Regions from separate parts of the Vreelandella aquamarina genome, predicted to be linked through region 1. Evidence: predicted binding sites of a transcription regulator. Region 1 holds the regulator's gene; each other region holds the start of a gene.

Region 1 (2,268 bases):
TCTGGCCCAGCGTGGTCAGTGAAGCCACCGCCAGCGCGCTCCTCTACCTGCGTTTACAGCGTGAGATCGCCCTGACGGCCTAGGGTTTGTATTGGGTAGAGCTTCGGAGTGTTGTTAGAATACGCGCTGCTCCTTCACCCATCGGCAGTGCGACGATCATGTTACAACCTGACTACTTTGACCCTACTGCGTCAGACAGCGCGTCTGACGAGTCCCTTGCCCAGCAGCATGAGCTGCAGGATGCCAAGCAGAAGCGTGAATTCAACAAGTTGCAAAAACGCCTGCGGCGCGAAGTGGGAAATGCCATCATCGATTACAACATGATCGAAGAGGGCGACCGGGTCATGGTGTGTCTCTCCGGTGGCAAAGACAGCTACACGATGCTGGAGATCTTGCGCAATCTTCAGCGCAACGCGCCGGTCAATTTCTCGCTCGTGGCGGTCAATATGGACCAAAAGCAGCCTGGTTTCCCGGAGCACGTGTTGCCCCAGTACTTAGACAAGCTGGGGGTGGAGTATCACATTCTCGAACGTGATACCTATTCGGTCGTGAAGGAGAAAACGCCGGAAGGAAAGACCACCTGCGCGCTCTGTTCACGTCTGCGCCGTGGCTCGTTGTATGGGTTTGCCGACGAGATTGGCGCCAACAAGATTGCCCTGGGCCACCACCGGGAAGACATTCTGGAAACGCTGTTCTTGAATATGTTCTTCGGCGGTACGCTGAAGGCCATGCCGCCGAAACTGCTCTCTGATGACGGGAAAAATATCGTGATTCGCCCGCTGGCGTACTGCAAAGAGGCGGACATTGCAGAGTTTTCACGGCTGATGGCGTTTCCGATCATTCCCTGCAACCTGTGCGGTTCACAGCCCAACATGCAGCGCCAGATCGTCAAAGAGATGTTGGCAGAGTGGGACAAGAAGCACCCTGGCCGTTTGGAGAGCATGTTCAAAGCCGTCACCAACGTCGCCCCTTCCCAGCTTGCCGACCGCGAGCTATTCGACTTTGCCGGTCTGGAAGCGAAGCAGGCGGCGCTGATGGAGAGCCGCATTCAGGCGTTTAACGTGTAATCGTCTGCGCCTCCTCTTCTGCCAGGGTGATGAGGCGCTGCATGTCCAAAATATTCACCTCGCGACCCGAAACGGCCACCACCTCCTGCTGCTGAAAGCGGCTGAGAATACGGCTGACCGTTTCCACCGCCAGACCCAGGTAGTTGCCCATATCGGCCCGCGACATCGACAGCCGAAAGCTGTAGGGGGAGTAACCCCGGCGACGGAAGCGGTCAGAGAGCGTAATCAAAAAGCTGGCGAGCCGCTGGTCGGCGGTTTTGCGTGACAGCAAGCGCATCATCTTACGGTCATCGCGCAGCTCTTTACTCATGCTGCGGTAAAGCTGACCACGCAGCTCGGGCAGTTCTTGGGAGAGCGACTCCAAGCGGTCGAACGGAATTTCGCATACCGTGGTCGTCTCCAGGGCAATCACGGTACCGGGGTAGTACTCTTCGTCGATACCATCCAAGCCGACCAGCTCGCTGGGCAGAAAGAAGTTGGTGAGCTGATCGTTACCGTTCCCTTCGCTGGTCACCTGTTTCAAACTGCCAGAGCGCACGGCATAAACGCTGGTGAACGCGTCGCCCTGACGAAACAGCGGTTCGCCCTTCTTCAGCGGCGAGCGACGGCGAATGATGGCATCGAACTGGCTCATATCCTCAAGCTCCAGGGCAAGCGGTAAGCACAGCGAGCTTAAACTACAGGTTTGGCAGCGCGCTTCTTGCAGCAGTGAACGTCGTTGGCTGGCAGGATATGACATGGGGGTCTCCCTTCTTATTCGCCATCATGGGTACAGGGGGCAGGTGGCTCAAGGCGCTCACACGATCTTCGAGTAGCGCTGGCCATCCTGGCGTTGTAAGTGGGTGTCGAAGGCCATGGCCAGGTGTCGAATGAGTAGCCGACCCACCGGGGTGGCGGTGAGCCGAAGCCCCTGACGCGTTAACAGGCCATCCCGTTCGGCGATTTCCAACCGCTCAAGGGCGCTGGCAAAGTAGTCTGCGGCATCGACCTGCCAGCGCTGGCCGACAGTGTCGAGGTCAATGGCCATATCGCACATGAGCCGCTCGATGACCTCTCTTCGTATTAGGTCATCCTTATTTAAACGTAACCCTTTCACGGTCGCCAGCCTACCTTCATCTAAGGCCGCTTCATAGTCAGCGAGCCGGGTAGGGTTTTGCGCGTAGCTATCGTTGATCCGAGAAATGGCCGATACCCCCAAACC
Region 2 (2,268 bases), 1.9 Mb from region 1:
GACTGTTTTCTTTATATTGTGGCGTTCTATCCTGCCCAACCATGAAAGCGACTCCTTGTATTAACGGCAACCACAGCAGCAATAACTGCCAAGGACTCCTGTGCGGTGTTTTTTGATGCTATATAAATTAAATATAGAACCTATGTGCAGCCACATGGCAAATGACTAACGGAAGGTCTGATTTTGCGAGGCCACAGGCAAGCAGCTCTTACCCTAAACTAGCTAGTCTTGCTCCTGGTTGTGTCATGTAGCCGTTATGACTATTAATGACAGCTCCAAGGTTCCTGTTTAGCGTTGTCTTTAACGTTCTGATCGACGAAACGGTAATACTCCTTCTTAAAGCGGTTCCACCGATCAGCGCTGACCTGTATGTCATGGAGCTTGAGAATTTTTTCAACGTCATCGATGCAGAGCCTCAGCGCATCGTAAGCAAGGCTGATATTTCGGTTTTTCTCGTTGTAGACCACCTTATCCATTCCATAGAGTCGGTCGATATCTGACAGCGCTTCTTCAATGCGTTTGGATTTACTAGGCTTGATTTTTAAATTCCGAGTCACCAGTGTGTTTTTGGAAACACCCAAGCGGTGCTCTTGTTGTGTCGTTTTCATGGTCTTTCTCCCAGGCGCGTACATGTATATATAGAGTGGTTCAGTCCTTGTCTATTTTGTCCTTATGACCGCCGTGGTGTTTATGCATGAAAATATGCATCAGTGGGCATGCTGCCAAAAAGAGGAAAGGTAAGAACTGAAATAGGTGGAGACGGTGCTCGGTTCCAATCAGGTATCCCGCCCAAATGACAAACCCAGCAAGTGGCACCCACAACATCAGCAAACGACTACTTGTACTGTTACTCATAATCACCTCAGTAACTCGCCCAAAGAGCCAACAGCAGTTAAGGCCGTTGGTTTGGGAAAAATCAAATAAATAACCCCAATAACATCATGGATGATTTGTCTGAACGCAACCTGAACAGCATCGGAGGGAAATATGATCCTGATCAAGCGCCTCGCAAAAAGTAGGCGATAATTACCCAAGCGGTATCCATAGCCTCATTCCCATCATCATTAGGTTTTCGGTGAGCGATACAAAGCTTAATGGGTATTACTGTTGCCGACACAGGCGCACTTGAGCTCACGTTTATCGAGGTATATCGCTTTAAAGACAGAACCTGTCACACGGTGCCAACTAATAGCGCCAGTGGCGCAGCCAGCCAGATAAGCGTATCGGCCAGCAATTAGTAGCTTCGGAAGTATCTAGGCAAAAAAATAAATTGAGCATTGGAGACAGGTACTGCCCCTGGGGCAGTACCTGTACCTTCGAGTATGAACGTTTACAGATACCCTTTTTCTGCGAATGACGTGCATCCATCACTCCCTACCACCACATGGTCAATCACCCGTATATCCATCAAGCCAAGCGCTTCCTTCAGTCGCTCGGTAATACGCCGATCCGCATCACTAGGCTCAGGGTCACCGCTGGGGTGGTTATGCACCAGAATGACAGCGGCGGCGTTGTAGGCGAGCGCTGCTTTTAGCACTTCCCGTGGGTACACGCTGGCAGAATCAATAGTGCCGCGAAACAGCTCTTCAAAGCGGATGACGCGGTGCTGGCTGTCGAGGAACAGCACGCTGAACACCTCATACTCATAGTCCTGAAGCAACAGCTGCAGATGCTCAAACGCTTGCGAAGGCTGAGTAATCTTGCGGCCTTTGGCGAGCTTGCGGCGTGCGAACCGCTTGGCCATGGTGATGATGTCGGTTTCTGTGACCGGCGAAGTGACTAAGTAGGTGCCCGCCACTTCACCGGCTTTGAGTTTGCTATGGGGCATGATGACCTCCAAAAAATAAAGATGCCGGGGTGGTGGCCCCGGCATCTATGTCGTTAATGGTTGAAAGGAATATCTGTGAAAGTGACCGTTCACGCAGCCATCACTTGGCTCATGCGCCGCTCCATCTCCTCATGAAATGCTTCGACTCGCTCAACAATCGTGCGGATCATGATGTCGTCACGGTAGGCACGTTTAATAAACAGCGGCATGCCAGGCCAATAACTCACAAAGTCGATCCACTCCCGCTCGCTAACCCACAGTCCACCTTGGCACTGAGCAACATGCTCGGCGGGAATCTCCCCGCTAAGCAGTACCTCTATTTGGAATTTGGGCAGCTTGGTTTTGATTTCCAGTAGGCCGTTATCACCTACCAAACTGTCTGGTGAGTAGCCCACCTCGTGATTGAGGATAATGCCCACTTCCTGTGGTTCCGGTTCACC
Region 3 (2,268 bases), 1.5 Mb from region 1:
TGTGGCCGGATTGAGGCAGCCAGACGGGAGCCCATCGCCAGCACCTGACACCCATCCAGCCCTGCGTCTCACCCGTACGCTGCAAGCCGGTATGGTCATCACCATCGAGCCAGGCCTCTATTTCATTCCCATGTTGCTGGCACCACTGCGTAAAAAGCCCCACCCCATCGACTGGACGCTGGTCGACCGGCTCGCCGTGTGCGGAGGCATACGCATCGAGGATAATATCCTAGTGACAGAAGGCGGATCTGAGAACTTGACGTTATAGTCATTCTCTTGCCCAATAAAAACGCCCGGCTTACGCGTGTAAGCCGGGCGTATATGTATCGGGTTGGGTTAGAAACGGTAAGTAATACCGCCGCCGATCGTCACTGGCTCGATATCGACTTCGCCAACGGTGGCGCCAGCCGCATTGATGTCGGCGCTTACGTCCGCGTAGCTAACATAGCCGTTCAGCATGACGTTATCCGTCACTGCCAAATCCACACCCGCTTGGCCGATGGCGCCGTAGCTCTCGTCGATGCTCAAGCCGGATGGCTCGCTGGAAAAACTCGTGTAGTTCAAACCAAGACCTACGTAAGGCTGAACTTTCGAGTCCAAACCACCCATCGGGTAGTAGTTGACCAGCAGGTTCACCGGCAGACGGTCGACGCTACCTGCGCTGCCGCCCGGTGTCGTGTTCAGGTCATGCTCGAATTTTTCAGAGCTGTTGAGTTCGACGCCAAATTTGTCGCTGAACAGGTAGCCCGCACCATAAGTAAACCCACGTGCGCTTTGTACGTTGAGGTCCGCACCGCCAACATTGCCGTTACCTGAGCCCGTATCCGTTTGGGCAACACCGCCGCGAACAAACACATCGCCTGCTTCGTAGGCCATGACGGCTTGGCTCGCCATGACGGCACTGGCAGACACGATAGCGGCGGTGATCAATTTCATTTTGCTCATCAGGGTCATCCTCTTGCATCTTGCTTGGGATTGATGCTGGTCAACGCCAGCTAACCTATACAATATATAGTATAAGAACACCGTTTCCAAATTTCATGTGAAATTTTATTATAGGTTTTCTGGCTCTGATAGCTTTTGTTAACTATCGCGCTTGACAAACGAGCATAAAAAAAGTCCCCCGAAGGGGACCCAGGTGGAGCACGCCAGCTCACTCGGTGTATTGCCGGGCAGCGCCGCGGCAACGTTGCAAAGAAGGGAGAGCATTGAGTGCCGGTTGCATCGAGACCTTAATGACTCTATTCATTTGCGAGTTACCTTTTATATTGCGAGCTGTGTGCCAATAAAATAATTTCCTTTAAAAAACATAATCTTGCTAAATAAATGAGTGCCAAAAGCGCCCTTTCTCTTTTTACTCCATGAAAAAGCGCACCAACGGCGCGCATTTTTTGCTGCATTGCTTCATAACGAATCACTCAACCGCCACCAGCAACTAGCGTTACTGGCTAACTTGATTGCGGCCGCCGCGCTTGGCTCGGTAAAGCGCTTCATCTGCTAAGACCAAGAGTCGGTCTCTGTTGTCCTCTGATACGTCGGTACTACAGACCATACCCGCCGAGAGCGTGCACGCAAACTCCTGCTCCCCTTGGTTAAAGCGCAGGCGAGAAAAGTATTGGCGAATGTCTTCCAAGCGCTTCCGACCGTCCTCTGCGCTGCAGTGTGGCAGCACCACTAAAAACTCCTCGCCCCCATACCGGCCAATCATATCGGTTTGGCGTAGGCGCTGACGCAGCAGCGTCGCAACCGACGCAATAACGACGTCCCCTGTGGCATGGCCATAGGTATCGTTCACCGATTTGAAATGGTCGATGTCCACCATGGCGACCACCACCGAATAGTGCTGTCGGAAGCCACGACATATCTCGTTGATCGCGGCACTTTTAATGCTGGCATGCTTGAGCAGCCCGGTCAGACTGTCTTTATTGAGCAGCGCCGACAGTGTGCGTGAGCGGGCCACGCGCACACGAATCGAGGCTACCAGCTGCGCAGCGAGAATGGGCTTGGTGAGGAAGTCATCGGCTCCGTGGCTGAGCGCATCTACCTGCTTACCTAAGTCCATCTCTGCCGATAAGAAGACGATGGGCAGACTACTCCACTCGTCATACTGCCGAACCACTGACGCTAAATCAGGGCCATCGTAATCCGGCATGTGCACATCCATCAGTAAGAGCTCGGGTCTAAACGAGGCGAGTTGATCGATGATATGGCGGGGATTGTCGAGGATGCGCACTTCCATCCCCGCGGCTTCTAGCACGAGCTGGTAAT

Evidence for each region. The regulator FNR, encoded in region 1, switches genes on or off when oxygen is low (the NO sensors DNR and NnrR bind a similar motif). The targets are predictions, from matches to a motif close to TTGATNTANATCAA.
Region 2: a site for FNR is predicted at 988-1,001, ahead of CTT34_RS05985 (DUF2933 domain-containing protein). Genes of this name have one in related genera too.
Region 3: a site for FNR is predicted at 976-989, ahead of CTT34_RS07625 (OmpW/AlkL family protein). Genes of this name have one in related genera too.

Annotation. Positions count from the first base shown of each region.
Region 1 is NZ_CP024621.1:3,108,619-3,110,886, reverse strand. It holds gene CTT34_RS14840 (3'-5' exonuclease family protein) at 1-83, shown strand, start outside; gene ttcA (tRNA 2-thiocytidine(32) synthetase TtcA) at 159-1,067, shown strand; gene fnr (fumarate/nitrate reduction transcriptional regulator Fnr) at 1,057-1,806, opposite strand; gene hemN (oxygen-independent coproporphyrinogen III oxidase) at 1,864-2,268, opposite strand, start outside.
Region 2 is NZ_CP024621.1:1,219,871-1,222,138, forward strand. It holds gene CTT34_RS05975 (APC family permease) at 1-43, opposite strand, end outside; gene CTT34_RS05980 (hypothetical protein) at 264-608, opposite strand; gene CTT34_RS05985 (DUF2933 domain-containing protein) at 649-855, opposite strand; gene radC (RadC family protein) at 1,331-1,873, opposite strand; gene CTT34_RS05995 (lambda exonuclease family protein) at 1,918-2,268, opposite strand, start outside.
Region 3 is NZ_CP024621.1:1,572,828-1,575,095, reverse strand. It holds gene pepQ (Xaa-Pro dipeptidase) at 1-268, shown strand, start outside; gene CTT34_RS07625 (OmpW/AlkL family protein) at 337-945, opposite strand; gene CTT34_RS07620 (hypothetical protein) at 1,257-1,418, opposite strand; gene CTT34_RS07615 (diguanylate cyclase) at 1,442-2,268, opposite strand, start outside.